DNA from 4 places in the Halomonas kalidii genome. Region 1 is predicted to be linked to each of the others. Evidence: predicted binding sites of a transcription regulator. Region 1 holds the regulator's gene; each other region holds the start of a gene.
The links. Region 1 encodes FNR, which switches genes on or off when oxygen is low (the NO sensors DNR and NnrR bind a similar motif). Its sites were predicted from a motif close to TTGATNTANATCAA; they were not measured.
Positions count from the first base shown of each region.

Region 2: the regulator FNR is predicted to act here: its motif matches at 1,195-1,208, upstream of QLQ85_RS15480 (DUF2933 domain-containing protein).
Region 3: the regulator FNR is predicted to act here: its motif matches at 1,833-1,846, upstream of ubiU (ubiquinone anaerobic biosynthesis protein UbiU).
Region 4: the regulator FNR is predicted to act here: its motif matches at 1,888-1,901, upstream of clpB (ATP-dependent chaperone ClpB).

Region 1 is NZ_JASCQN010000051.1:314,672-317,983, reverse strand. It holds gene QLQ85_RS18040 (sulfite exporter TauE/SafE family protein) at 1-181, shown strand, start outside; gene hemN (oxygen-independent coproporphyrinogen III oxidase) at 279-1,694, shown strand; gene fnr (fumarate/nitrate reduction transcriptional regulator Fnr) at 1,796-2,539, shown strand; gene ttcA (tRNA 2-thiocytidine(32) synthetase TtcA) at 2,879-3,312, opposite strand, start outside.
Region 2 is NZ_JASCQN010000048.1:80,179-83,490, reverse strand. It holds gene QLQ85_RS15490 (copper resistance system multicopper oxidase) at 1-345, shown strand, start outside; gene QLQ85_RS15485 (copper resistance protein B) at 355-1,125, shown strand; gene QLQ85_RS15480 (DUF2933 domain-containing protein) at 1,335-1,565, shown strand; gene QLQ85_RS15475 (cation transporter) at 1,652-2,020, shown strand; gene QLQ85_RS15470 (ABC transporter permease) at 2,133-3,230, opposite strand; gene QLQ85_RS15465 (ABC transporter permease) at 3,230-3,312, opposite strand, start outside.
Region 3 is NZ_JASCQN010000054.1:49,496-52,807, forward strand. It holds gene QLQ85_RS20740 (ribonucleoside triphosphate reductase) at 1-826, shown strand, start outside; gene nrdD (anaerobic ribonucleoside-triphosphate reductase) at 877-1,035, shown strand; gene QLQ85_RS20750 (anaerobic ribonucleoside-triphosphate reductase activating protein) at 1,083-1,802, shown strand; gene ubiU (ubiquinone anaerobic biosynthesis protein UbiU) at 1,904-2,899, shown strand; gene QLQ85_RS20760 (U32 family peptidase) at 2,908-3,312, shown strand, end outside.
Region 4 is NZ_JASCQN010000010.1:45,631-48,942, forward strand. It holds gene rluD (23S rRNA pseudouridine(1911/1915/1917) synthase RluD) at 106-1,065, shown strand; gene pgeF (peptidoglycan editing factor PgeF) at 1,076-1,831, shown strand; gene clpB (ATP-dependent chaperone ClpB) at 2,030-3,312, shown strand, end outside.

The DNA.
Region 1 (3,312 bases):
CCTGCTGATGGGCGCCTTCGGCCTGGGTACCCTGCCGGCGCTGCTGGCCACCGGGCTGGCGGCACGCCAGCTCGGCGGCCTGATCCGCCACCGCGCCACCCGCACCCTGGCCGCGGCATCGATCATCGCCTTCGCCCTGTGGCAGCTCTGGATGCTGCTGCCCGCTGGCGGCCACGCCTGACCCCGCCCGACGAATTCGCCCCCGCTTGACGCAGCTCAACACGGCCCCGGGCCGGCCCCACTACCATCGAAGCATATCCATCATCCGGAGTGTCGCCATGACCGCTCACGTGAAGCGCGAAGGCCCAGAGGATTCCGCCCGGCTCGCCTGGGACATGGCACTGCTGCGCCGCTACGACACCCGCGGCCCACGTTACACCTCCTACCCCACGGCTCGCGGCTTCCATGAGGGCTTCGGGCCCGACGACTTCAGCGCGGCTCTCGCGCGCAGCAACGACCAGGGCCAACCGCTGTCGCTCTACATTCATGTACCGTTCTGCCGCAACGGCTGTTTCTATTGCACCCGCAACAAGATCGTCACCAGGGACACACGGCGGGCCGAAGCCTATCTGTCGCGCCTCGATCGGGAGATGGTACTCAGCTCCCGCCACCTCGATGCCTCGCGGGAGATCCAGCAGCTGTACTGGGGCGGCGGCACCCCGACCTTCCTCGCCCTCGACCAGATGAGCGACCTCATCGACCGCCTCGATGCCCGCTTCGGGCTCTCGGGCTCGAGGGAGCGTGACTATGCCATCGAGATCGATCCACGGGAGGCCAATGTCTTCACCCTGCGCCATCTGCAGGCCCTTGGCTTCAACCGCCTGAGCCTCGGTGTCCAGGACCTGGACCTCAGGGTGCAGCGGGCCATCAACCGGGTTCAGCCCCGGGTGCTCACCGAATCGTTGATCGACGAAGCCGACCGTCTCGGCTTTCGCTCGCTCAACCTCGACCTGATCGTCGGCCTGCCGCTGCAGACCCGCGACAGCTTCGCCGAGACCCTGGCGCAGGTGATCGCCATGGCCCCGGCCCGACTCTCGGTCTTCAACTACGTCCACCGGCCCGAGCGCTTCACGTCCCAGCGCCGCATCCATGTCGAGGACCTGCCCGATTCCGAGGAGACGCTGGCGATGCTGCAAGCCACCCTCGAGATGCTGTCCTCGGCAGGCTATGTGCACATCGGCATGGACCACTTCGCCCGCCCCGACGACAGCCTGGCGATAGCCCAACGCCAGGGCACCCTCACGCGCACCTTCCAGGGCTACTCCAGCCATGCCCCGTGTGACCTGGTCGGACTCGGCGTCTCGGCGATCAGCCGGGTCGATGACGTCTATGCCCAGAATCCCGCGGCACTCGCCGCCTACGAGAGGGCGCTGGACGCCGGCCACCTGGCCACCGCCCGAGGGCGGCGCCTGACGTTCGACGACCGCCTCCGGCGACACGCCATCGAACGACTGGTGTGCGACATGGCGCTCGACCTCGAGGCACTGGGCCGCACCTTCGGGGTCGATGCCGAGACCTACCTGGCCGACACCTTGATCCGGCTCGAGGTGGCCGAACGCGACGGCCTGGTGACCCGGGTGGGCCCCCGGCTCCTCGTCACGCCGATCGGCCGGCTACTGATCCAGCACCTCGCCATGGCCTTCGACGCCCACGCGCCGCCGCCCCTGGCGACGAGCGACTCCCGTATCGCGTGAGGGACTACCTCCAATGGCGGGAGGCTACCTCCAAAGGGATGCTTTGCCGGCCTGGGGTAATCCTCCATAATGGCGACAGAGTCACCATCATGGAGGAGAGCATGCCTGATACCGCGACCGGCGGGCGGCGTTCCCTGCTGCACGAGACCCGCTGCCAGACCTGCAGCCTCAGCTCGCTCTGCCTGCCGCTGGCGCTCGAGCTCCAGGACATGGACCAGTTCGATGCCATCATCCGGCGCCGCGCCCCCCTGAAGAAGGGCGAGACACTGTTCCGCCAGGACAGCGCCTTCACCAGTGTCTACGCCGTGCGCTCGGGCAGCCTCAAGCAGGTCACCACCGAGGGCAGCGGCGAGGACCAGCTGACCAACTTCTACCTGCCCAGCGAACTGGTGGGCCTCGATGGCATCGACGAGGAGCGCTATCCCGGCACGGTGGTGGCGCTCGAGACCACCACCGTGTGCGAGATTCCCTTCGACCGCCTCGACGCCCTCTCCGAGGAGCTTCCGGAGCTGCGCGCCCAGCTCTACCGCAGCATGAGCAAGGAGATGCGCGACGATCGCCGCATGATGCGGCTGCTGTCGCGCAAGACCGCCGACCAGCGACTGGCGACCTTCTTCGCCGGCCTCTCGGATCGTTTCCGCCGCCGCGGCTATTCGCCCTACAGCTTCCGACTCTCCATGTCCCGGGCCGACATCGGCAACTACCTGGGGCTGGCGGTGGAGACGGTGAGCCGCATCCTCGGCCGCTTCCAGACGCAGGGCCTGGTGGCCGTCTCCGGCCGCGAGGTCAATATCCTCGACCTGGCGGCGCTGACCAAGGTCGCCGAGGAGGAAGGCGCCCGCTAGCGCCGAGCCATAAGCAGCCCCCCCCGCTGGAATACCACATCCAGCGGAGGTTTCTGTTGGACAGCAGGGGCAAAGAGTCGCGGCTTACCCGGCGACAGGCCTGCGCGGAGGCGCTGTGAACCCTTCCCTGGGCGCTACATTTGCCCTGCTGCGCTCTCGCATCCTGCTCCGCTTGCAGGACCGGTGTTGGCCATCCATGGCCAACCCGTTCGGCGGGAAGAACATCCACTGGATGTTCTTCGTATTTCCGCCTCACCCCTGGCAAATGACCTCCGCGTCGGCCTGTCCCCGGCGCCGCTCGCGTGGTGGGAACGGGTCCGCCATCCCTTCTTTCGGCACCTACAACTCGTTGAGGATATCGATGCGGTCGGCCTGCCGCCGGGCCTGTTTCTCCTCCAGGCCGGCGAAGTCGAACAGCTCGCGGTCGGCGAGCTGCGAGGGCGCCACGTTGGTCACCGCCTTGAACATGCTCTCGAGCCGGCCGGAGTGCCTGGCCTCCCATTCGGCGAGCATCTCCTTGACCACCTGGCGCTGCAGGTTGGGCTGCGAGCCGCAGAGATTGCAGGGGATGATCGGGAAGTCCATCAGCCGCGCGAACTCGGCGATGTCCGCCTCCCGGCAATAGGCCAGCGGACGGATGACGATGTTCCGGCCATCGTCGGAGAGCAGCTTGGGCGGCATCGCCTTGAGGCTGCCGCCGAAGAACAGGTTGAGGAACAGCGTCTCGAGGATGTCCTCGCGATGGTGGCCCAGGGCGATCTTGGTGGCACCGA
Region 2 (3,312 bases), on a different contig from region 1:
CTGGAGCTGCATCTGACCGGCAACATGGAACGCTACATGTGGTCCTTCGACGGCAAGAAGTTCAGCGAGGTCACCGGTCCCATCCACTTCCGCAAGGACGAGCGCCTGCGCCTGATCCTGATCAACGACACCATGATGGAGCACCCCATCCACCTGCACGGCATGTGGATGGAACTGGAGAACGGCGCCGGTGAGCTGATTCCCCGCAAGCACACCTTGAACATCAAGCCGGGGGAGCGGGTCTCGGCCTTGATCACCGCCGATGCCGAGGGCAGCTGGGCGTTCCACTGTCATCTCCTCTACCACATGGATGCCGGCATGTTCCGGGTCGTCAAGGTCTCGTAAGGAGTTCGCATGAAAACCAGAACTACAGTGCCCGTTACCTGCGCCGCCCTTGCCTTGCTGACGGTGGCCGGGGCCCACGCCCAGGATGGCTATGACGCCCCGGCCGACTGGCCCTCGCCGATGATGGAACACAACACGGGAGCGGCGCTCTTCGACCGCCTCGAGTATGTCGTTCCCGACAAGGGGGACGAGGCGCTGGTCTGGGACTTCCAGGCCTGGTACGGCGGCGACATCAACCGCGTGTATCTCAAGAGCGAAGGCGAGAACGTCCAGGGCGACGGTGAGGATGCCGAGTTCGAATCGCTGGAGTTGCTCTACAGCCGGCTGATTGCCGATTTCTGGGAACTGCAGGGTGGCATCGGCTACCAGGGCGGTGTGTTCTCGAACGACCATCCCGAGCGCTTCTACGGCGTGATCGGCCTGCAGGGGGTGATGCCCTACGGGATCGAGACCGACGTGGCACTCCAGGTCAGCGAAGAGGGCGACGTCTCGGCGAGCTTCGAGGGTGAGTATGATCTGCGCCTCACCCAGCGTCTCTACCTGCAACCGCGCACCGAGATTGCCGTGGCCGGGAGTGAGGTCGAGGAATTCGGGGTCGGCCAGGGGCTCAATTCCGTGCGGGTCGGTATGCGACTGGGATATGAGGTGACTCGCCGGTTTGCTCCTTACCTGGGTGCCTACTGGGAAAAACAGTATGGGGATACCGCCGATCTTTCGCGTGCCGGTGGTGATGCCACCGAAGATACCGGCATCGTGGCTGGCGTCCGTGTACTGTTGTGACGTGAGATGCCATGTGCTTCTGTCCCCGGGCGGCGCCGTGAACTGGGCTTGGCCAGAACACACCGGCGCTTGATCTGCATCAACGCGGTCGGCGTCGTCCATTGCCATACTGGATTTGTCGGCATGCCATTGTCGCGCATTGCTGGCCCCCATTGGCATGCAAGGCTTATCTGATTGCCTCTCGAGATGGCCGCACTCCACCATGCGAGGTGAACCATGGAATACGACAAGCCCCCTTCGGTTCCGGTGGCCTGCAGCCAATCCGCTTCTGGTTGCCGCTGGGACTCCTTCTCGCCTTCGTGGTGTACCTGCTCTGGGCCGAGCACAGGGTTCACTTCATACAGTTTCTGCCGTTTCTCATCCTGTTGGCCTGTCCATTGATGCATCTATTCATGCACAGAGGGCATGGCAGGCACGGCAAGGGAGGGCACGAGACATGAACGCCGAGAATGGTTGCGCACTGTCCATGGCGGTAGTTGATCAAGTCTGAGCGCGACGCAAGCTTGGCAGCAGAGGAGGACTCTCCATGAGTGATAAAGATCATCGCCTGGGCGTATCCGAGATCAATCTGGTGACCCGGCACCTGAAGCTGGAGCCTAACGATGAGGGTGCGATTCGAACGGCTGTCGCCGATATCGACAAGCTTTATGGGCTGGACAGCGTGTCCTTCGACGCACGCAAAAGAAGGTTGGATCTAGCATATGATGCATCGAGAATTTGCCTTGATTGCGTAGAAGATATTCTGAAGAAGCATGCTGTCGAAATCAGTCATGACTGGTGGACCCGATTCAAGGAAGAGCATTACCGGTTTGTCGACCAGAACGTGAAGGACAATGTCAATCATGAGCCCTGGAGCTGTCATCAGACTCCGCCAGGTGGTAGGGGCAAACGATAGCGCAAGGTCGAGAGGAGGGGGCGAAACGATATGGTGGAGTGAGTGGCGCCAACTCCACGCGCAGCGGTGAACACAACCCTGTCCCCGGCCACGGCAGGGGGCAGCAGGGGTTTTACAGCCAGCGCCGGAAGATCAACCACGCCGCCAGGTACAGGGGCATACCGATCGCCACCAGGGCGAGGGCATGGGGCCACAGGATCTCCATGCCCGCCCCCTTGAGGAAGATGCCCAGGGTGATCTCCAGGTAGTGTCGCAGTGGACTGGCCAGCGACAGCCGCTGAAGGAGTTCCGGCATGCTCTCCACCGGCACCACGGTGCCGGACAGGAACATCAGCGGGAACAGGCCGAAGAAGGCGAGCAGCAGGGCCTGCTGCAGGGTTCGCGAAACCGCCGCCACCAGCACGCCGAGGCCGATGGCACTGAGCAGAAACAGCGCGGTCAGGGCGAAGAACAGCGGCAGGCTGCCTCTGACCGGCACGCCGAACCAGCCGACCAGCGCCAGGCTGGGGAGTACGGCGACTAATCCGATCAACAGGGTGGGCATGGTCTTGGCGATGAACAGTTCGCCACGGCGAATGGGCGTGACCATGAGCTGCTCGATGGTGCCGACCTCCTTCTCGCGGACGATGGAGGCCGCAGGGTGAACAACGCCGATCATCAATCCCGCCAGGGCGATCATCGCCAGTACCGTGAAGCTGACGTTGGTCTGGTCCGGGTTGTACCAGGTGCGCAGCTGCGCGGCTACCGTCGCTAATTGTCGCGCGTCGAGTGTCCCCCGGCGCATCCGCAAGGCCTCCATCGTCTGCAGCGCATAGCCCCGGGCGACGGCGGCCGTGTTGGCGTTGCTGCCGTCGACCAGGAACTGCAGGGCCTGACCGCCGCCGCGCTGGAGTTCGGTTTCGAAATCGACGGGGATGACAAGCACCGCCTGTGCCTCGCCCCGTTCCAGGTACGGCTCGGCCGCCGCAACATCGCGCAGGTGCGCCACCAGGCGGAAGTTGCCGCCTGCGACGAAGTCATCGATCAGGCGGCGGCTGGCCGGGCTCTCGTCGGCATCGACCACCGCCAGCGGCAGGTCGCGCATCTCCATGCCCAGGGCATAGGCGCAGATCATCACCTCGATGGTGTAGAGCCAGAGGATCAGGAACAGCACCACGGGATCGCGGAAGAACTGGATCAGCTCCTTGTGCAACAGGCTCGACAGGCGCATCAGGCCACCTTCTTCTTCAGCCGCCAGGCCGCCAGGGCGAAGACCAGCAGGGTGTAGACGGCGACGATGGCGATGCTCGGCC
Region 3 (3,312 bases), on a different contig from region 1:
CAAGCGCGGCAACGGTCTGTTCGGCAGCGCCGAGCAGACCGGCTCGCTGGGCGTGGTGACGCTCAACTGCGCGCGGCTCGGCCATCGCTTCGCCGGCGACCGCGCCGGGCTGATCCGTGAACTCGACCGACTGCTCACGCTGGGCCGCGACAGCCTGGAGCTCAAGCGAAGCCGCATCCAGCAGTGGATGGACGAGGGCCTCTACCCCTTCACCCGGCGCTACCTGGGCACCCTGCGCAACCACTTCTCGACGCTGGGCGTGAACGGGCTCAACGAGATGGTGCGCAACTTCTCGGATGACCGCTACGACATCGCCGATCCGGAGGGACAGCAGCTCGCCCTGGAGGTGCTCGATCACGTGCGCGGGCGGATGCGCGATTTCCAGGAGCAGACCGGGCACCTCTACAACCTGGAGGCCACCCCGGCGGAGGGCACCACCCATCGCTTCGCCCGTGAGGACCGCGCCCGTTACCCCGGCATCCTCCAGGCCGGCATGCCGGAGGCGCCCTACTACACCAACTCCAGCCAGTTGCCGGTGGGCCATACCGACGACCCCTTCGAGGCGCTGATCCACCAGGATCCACTGCAGACCCGCTATACCGGCGGCACCGTGCTGCACCTCTATATGCGCGAGAAGCTCTCGAGTGCGGCGGCCTGCAGGACCCTGGTGCGCACCGCCCTGTCGCGTTTCCGCCTGCCCTACATCACCGTGACGCCGACCTTCTCGATCTGCCCGGTGCACGGCTACCTGGCCGGCGAACACGAGTTCTGCCCGAAGTGCGACGAGGCACTGCTGGCAAGACGCGCCGCGGCCACCCCGGCCTGAGGCGTTTTTTCAACCCGCTGTTTTTGCAACCCACTGGAAGGAGCCACGACATGACACACCACGACAGCCTGCCCACCGAACAGCGCCAGCGCTGCGAGGTCTGGACCCGCGTGATGGGCTACCACCGCCCGGTCAGCCAGTTCAACCTCGGCAAGCGCGCCGAGCATCGCGAGCGCCGCCACTTCACCGAGTCGGCCACCCGCCGCTGACCCCCTCACGCCGGGCATCCCCGGGTGCCCGGCCCGGAAGCTTCGCCATGTCCGAGAGCAACACGATCCGGCTGCCGGTGGCCGGCCTGACGCCCATGACCACCCTGGACTATCCCGACCAGCTGGCCTGCGTGGTCTTCCTGCAGGGCTGCCCGCTGCGCTGCGGCTACTGCCACAACCCGCAGATGCTGGCACCGCGGCGCGGCGAGCCGCCGGAGTGGCAGGCGGTCCGCGACTTCCTGGCGCGACGGCGCGGGCTGCTCGAGGCGGTGGTGTTCAGCGGCGGTGAGCCGACCCTGCACAACGCCCTGCCGGCCGCCGTCAGCGAGGCGAAGGCCATGGGCTTCAAGGTCGGGCTCCACACCGCCGGGGTCTACCCCCAGCGCCTGGCCGAGCTGCTGCCCCGGCTCGACTGGGTGGGGCTGGACGTCAAGGGTGACGCCGAGACCTTCGACCGCATCGGCGGCCGCCCCGGCCTGCAGGCGGCACACGAGCGCAGCCTGGCCCTGCTGCTGAAAAGCGGCGTCGAGTTCGAGTGCCGCACCACCGTGCACTGGCGCGACTTCGACCTGGCGGCGCTGAAGCGGCTGGCACTAAGCCTGGCCGGGTGCGGCGTGACCCGCTATGCCATCCAGATCGCCCGCCCCGCGCAGTGCCTCGACCGCGACTACACCGCACCGGTCGCCGGCGCCCCGGGGGCGGCGGCACTGGACGCCCTCGTCGAGCGCCTGCGCCCCGCCTTCGCGAGCCTGGCGCTGCGCCGCTGAGCAGCCGCGGCCGCCCGAACCCGCCTCGCCATGATCCGCGTCAAGGGCTGCCGGCGAATGGTCGACTAGCATGGTCGGGTTTTCATCGACAGGAGTCCGCCATGGAGCTCGTCTGCCCCGCCGGCAACCTGCCCGCCCTGAAGCGCGCCGTGGACGAAGGGGCCGATGCCGTCTACTTCGGCTTCCAGAACACCACCAACGCCCGCCAGTTCGCCGGCCTCAACTTCACCGACCGGCGCGCCCGCGAAGGCATCGACTATGCCCACGCCCGCGGCAAGCGGGTGTTCTGCGCCATCAACACCTACCCGCAGCCCGACGGCTGGGCCATGTGGACCCGCGCCGTCGACCAGGCCGCCGAGCTCGGCGTCGACGCCCTGATCCTCGCCGACATGGGGCTGCTCGACTACGCTGTCCGCCGCCATCCGGCGCTCGCCCGCCACCTCTCGGTGCAGGGGTCGGCCACCAGCCATGAGGCGCTGCGCTTCTACCACGAGCAGTTCGGCATCCGGCGCGCCGTGCTGCCGCGGGTGCTGTCGATCACCCAGGTGCGCGACCTGGCCAGGCAGAGCCCGGTGGAGCTCGAGGTGTTCGCCTTCGGCAGCCTGTGCATCATGGCCGAGGGGCGCTGCTACCTGTCGTCCTACCTTACCGGCGAGTCGCCCAACACCCGAGGCGTCTGCTCGCCGGCGGCCCAGGTGCGCTGGGAGGAGACCCCAGAGGGGCTGGAGTCACGCCTGGGTGGCGTGCTGATCGACCGCTACACCGAGGGCGAGCGGGCCGGCTACCCGACCCTGTGCAAGGGGCGCTTCGAGGTGGGGGGCGAGACCTACCACGCCATCGAGGAGCCCACCAGCCTCAACACCCTGGAGCTGTTGCCGGAGCTCGCCGAGCTCGGCATCAGCGCGGTGAAGATCGAGGGCCGCCAGCGCAGCCCGGCCTACGTGTCGAAGGTGGCCGGCATCTGGCACCAGGCGCTCGACCGCCTCGACCGCACGCCCGAGCGCTTCCACCCCGAGCCCGCCTGGATGGCCGGCCTCGACGAGGTCTCGGAAGGCGCCACCACCACCCTGGGCGCCTACGAGCGCCGCTGGAAATAGGAGGCCCCATGCCGCTATCCGACACCCTCACGCTGTCGCTGGGTCCGGTGCTCTTCTACTGGACCCGCGAGCGCTACGCCGACTTCTACCGCGAGGCCGCCGACTGGCCGGTCGAGATCGTCACCCTGGGCGAGTCGGTGTGCTCGCGCCGCCGCGACATGAAGCTCGATGACTGGCTGGGGATCGGCCGCGAGCTGGTCCAGGGCGGCAAGCGGGTGGTGCTGGCGAGCCAGACGCTGATCGAGTCGGAGGCCGACCTGCGCGACCTGCGCCGGCTGTGCGACAACGGCGAGTTCGTGGTCGAGGCCAACGACCAGAGCGCGGTGCAACGCCTCTCCGCCAATGGACTGCCCTTCGTCGCCGGGGCGGCGCTCAACCTCTACAACCCGGCGACCCTGGGCGTGCTGGCCCGC
Region 4 (3,312 bases), on a different contig from region 1:
ACTCGCTCACTATAAAGCACCGCGCGGCAAAACGCAGTCATCCTGCGCGACAGGCGCCGCCGCCGAATCCTTTCCGCCATCTGCATACGGGCCTCTCTCTCGCTCATGTCCCAGACCCTGGAAGCACAGCAACGCGTTCCCGATGGCATGGCCGGCCTGCGTCTAGACCAGGCCGCTGCCGAACTGTTCACCGATTTTTCACGGGAGCGTCTCAAGGGCTGGATCAAGAACGGCGCCCTGACCGTCGACGGCAGCCCCGCCAGGCCCAGGGACAAGGTCTACGGTGGCGAGCGGCTGCAACTGCTGGCCGAGATCGAGGACGATACCCGTTTCGAGCCCGAAGAGATCCCGCTGGAGGTGGTCTTCGAGGACGACGAGGTGCTGGTGATCGACAAGCCGGCGGGGCTGGTGGTTCATCCGGCCGCGGGCAACCCCGATGGCACCCTGCTCAATGCGCTGCTCTACCACTGCCCGGCGCTGGCGGCCGTGCCGCGGGCCGGCATCGTGCACCGGCTCGACAAGGACACCACCGGCTTGATGGTGGTGGCCAAGACCCTGGCGGCGCAGACCGCGCTCGTGGAGCAGCTCCAGGCGCGCACGGTATCGCGGGAGTATGATGCGGTCTCGGTGGGGGTGATGACCGCCGGCGGCAGCCTGGACGCGCCCATCGGTCGCCACCCGCGTGATCGCAAGCGCCAGGCGGTGACGGCCTCCGGCAAGCCGGCGGTGACCCACTACCGGGTGGTGGAGCGCTTTCGCGCCCATACCCATGTGCGCTGCCGGCTCGAGACCGGTCGCACCCATCAGATTCGCGTGCACCTGGCGCATCTGCGCTTTCCGCTGGTGGGTGACCCCGTCTACGGTGGGCGGCTCAAGCTGCCGGGGGGCGCCGGCGAGGCGCTGAAGACGCTGCTGCGCGAGTTTCCCCGCCAGGCGCTGCACGCCCGCAAGCTGGCCTTCGTCCACCCCGGTTCCGGCGAGACCCTGACCTTCCGCGCGCCGCTGCCGGATGACATCCTGTTGCTGCTCGACTACCTCCGCGACGACGTCGAGACCATGCGTTGAGGACCCTGCAATGAGCGATGCCCCGGACCTGCGTCCGACCCTGATCCTGCCCGACTGGCCGGCCCCCGCCACCGTGGGGGCCTTCGTCACCACCCGGGAGACCGGCCCCAGTCAGGACGACTTCGCCGCCTTCAATCCGGCCGGGCATGTCGGCGACAACGAGGCGCATGTGGCCCTGTGCCGACGCCTGCTGCAGAAGGAGCTCAAGGACGAGCGGCCACTGCTGTGGTTGAACCAGGTCCATGGCGCCCGGGTCCAGCAACACTACTCGGCTGAACCGCCCGAGGCCGATGCCGCGGTGGCCATCGACCAGGGGCACGCCTGCGTGGTGCTCACCGCCGACTGCCTGCCGGTGTTCTTCTGTGATCGCCGCGGGCAGCGGGTGGGGGTGGCCCATGCCGGCTGGCGCGGGTTGGCCGGCGGCGTGCTCGAGGCCTCGGTGGCCGCCCTCGGCGTGCCGCCGGAGGAGGTGCTGGCGTGGCTCGGTCCGGCCATTTCCAATGCCCAGTTCGAGGTCGGGCCCGAGGTGCAGCGGGCCTTCGTCGGCGTGCACCCCGAGACGGTCGAGGCCTTCGAACCCAGCCCCTACCGGCTCGGCCACTACATGGCCGACCTCTACAAGCTGGCGCGCCTGCGCCTTGAGCGGCTGGGCGTCTCGCACATCAGCGGCGGGCACTTCTGCACCGCCTGCGAGCCGCGCTTCTATTCCCACCGCCGCGACGACGGCAAGACCGGGCGGATGGCCAGTGTGATCTGGCTAAGATAGGCCAACGTGGTACCGATCGAAGACGCGGCTGTCCCGGCGCCGCTCTCTCACTGAACTTGATTTACATCAACCCGCATCCGCTTTCCCCGGCAGCCGCCTTGAAAGCGGCCCACCCTGACTCCATTGAGTGTGTCAAGACGAATCGACAGGGACGAGCGGCGTGTCCGAACGCGTCGCCACCCCGATGGAGGAAAGCGCATGCGTTTCGACAAGTTCACCGCCAAGCTGCAGAACGCCGTGGCCGATGCCCAGTCCCTGGCCGTGGGCCGCGGCCACAACCAGCTCGAGCCCGGTCACCTGCTGCTGGCGCTGCTCGATGCCACCGACACCGGCGTGAAGGCGCTGGTGCAGAAGGCCGGCGGCGATGCCGCCCGGCTGCGCGACGGCCTGGTGGGCCACCTCGATGACCTGCCCAGGGTCGCCAACTTCGATGGCGAGGTGCAGCCCTCCCGCGACCTGGTCAAGCTGTTCAACCTCACCGACCGCGAGGCCCAGAAGCGTGGCGACCAGTACATCGCCAGCGAACTGGTGCTGCTGGCGGCGCTGGAGATGGGCCAAGCGGTGACCAAGTTGCTGACCCAGGCCGGTGTCACCCGCAAGGCCCTGGAGACCGCCGTCGACAGCGTGCGTGGCGGCGAGCGGGTCGACGACCCCAACGCCGAGGACCAGCGCGAGGCGCTGGAGAAGTACACCCTGGACCTCAACGAGCGGGCGGCCAGCGGCAAGATCGACCCGGTGATCGGCCGCGACGACGAGATCCGCCGCACCATCCAGGTGCTGCAGCGGCGCACCAAGAACAACCCGGTGCTGATCGGCGAGCCCGGCGTGGGCAAGACCGCCATCGTCGAGGGGCTGGCCCAGCGCATCGTCGACGGCGAGGTGCCGGAAGGGCTCAAGGACAAGCGGGTGCTGTCGCTGGACATGGGCGCGCTGCTGGCCGGCGCCAAGTTCCGCGGCGAGTTCGAGGAGCGTCTCAAGTCGGTGCTCAAGGAGCTGGCCCAGGAGGAGGGCCGGGTGATCCTGTTCATCGACGAGCTGCACACCATGGTCGGCGCCGGCAAGGCCGAGGGCTCGATGGATGCCGGCAACATGCTCAAGCCCGCCCTGGCCCGCGGCGAACTGCACTGCGTGGGCGCCACCACCCTGGACGAGTACCGCAAGTACATCGAGAAGGACGCCGCCCTGGAGCGCCGCTTCCAGAAGGTGCTGGTCGACGAGCCCTCCGAGGAGGACACCGTGGCGATCCTGCGCGGCCTCAAGGAGCGCTACGAGGTGCACCACGGCGTCGATATCACCGACGGCGCGATCATCGCCGCGGCCAAGCTGTCGACCCGCTATATCACCGACCGTCAGCTGCCCGACAAGGCCATCGACCTGATCGACGAGGCCTCCTCGCGCATCCGCATGGAGCTCGACTCCAAGCCCGAGGAGATGGACCGCCTCGATCGCCGGCTGATCCAGCTGAAGATGGAACGCGAACA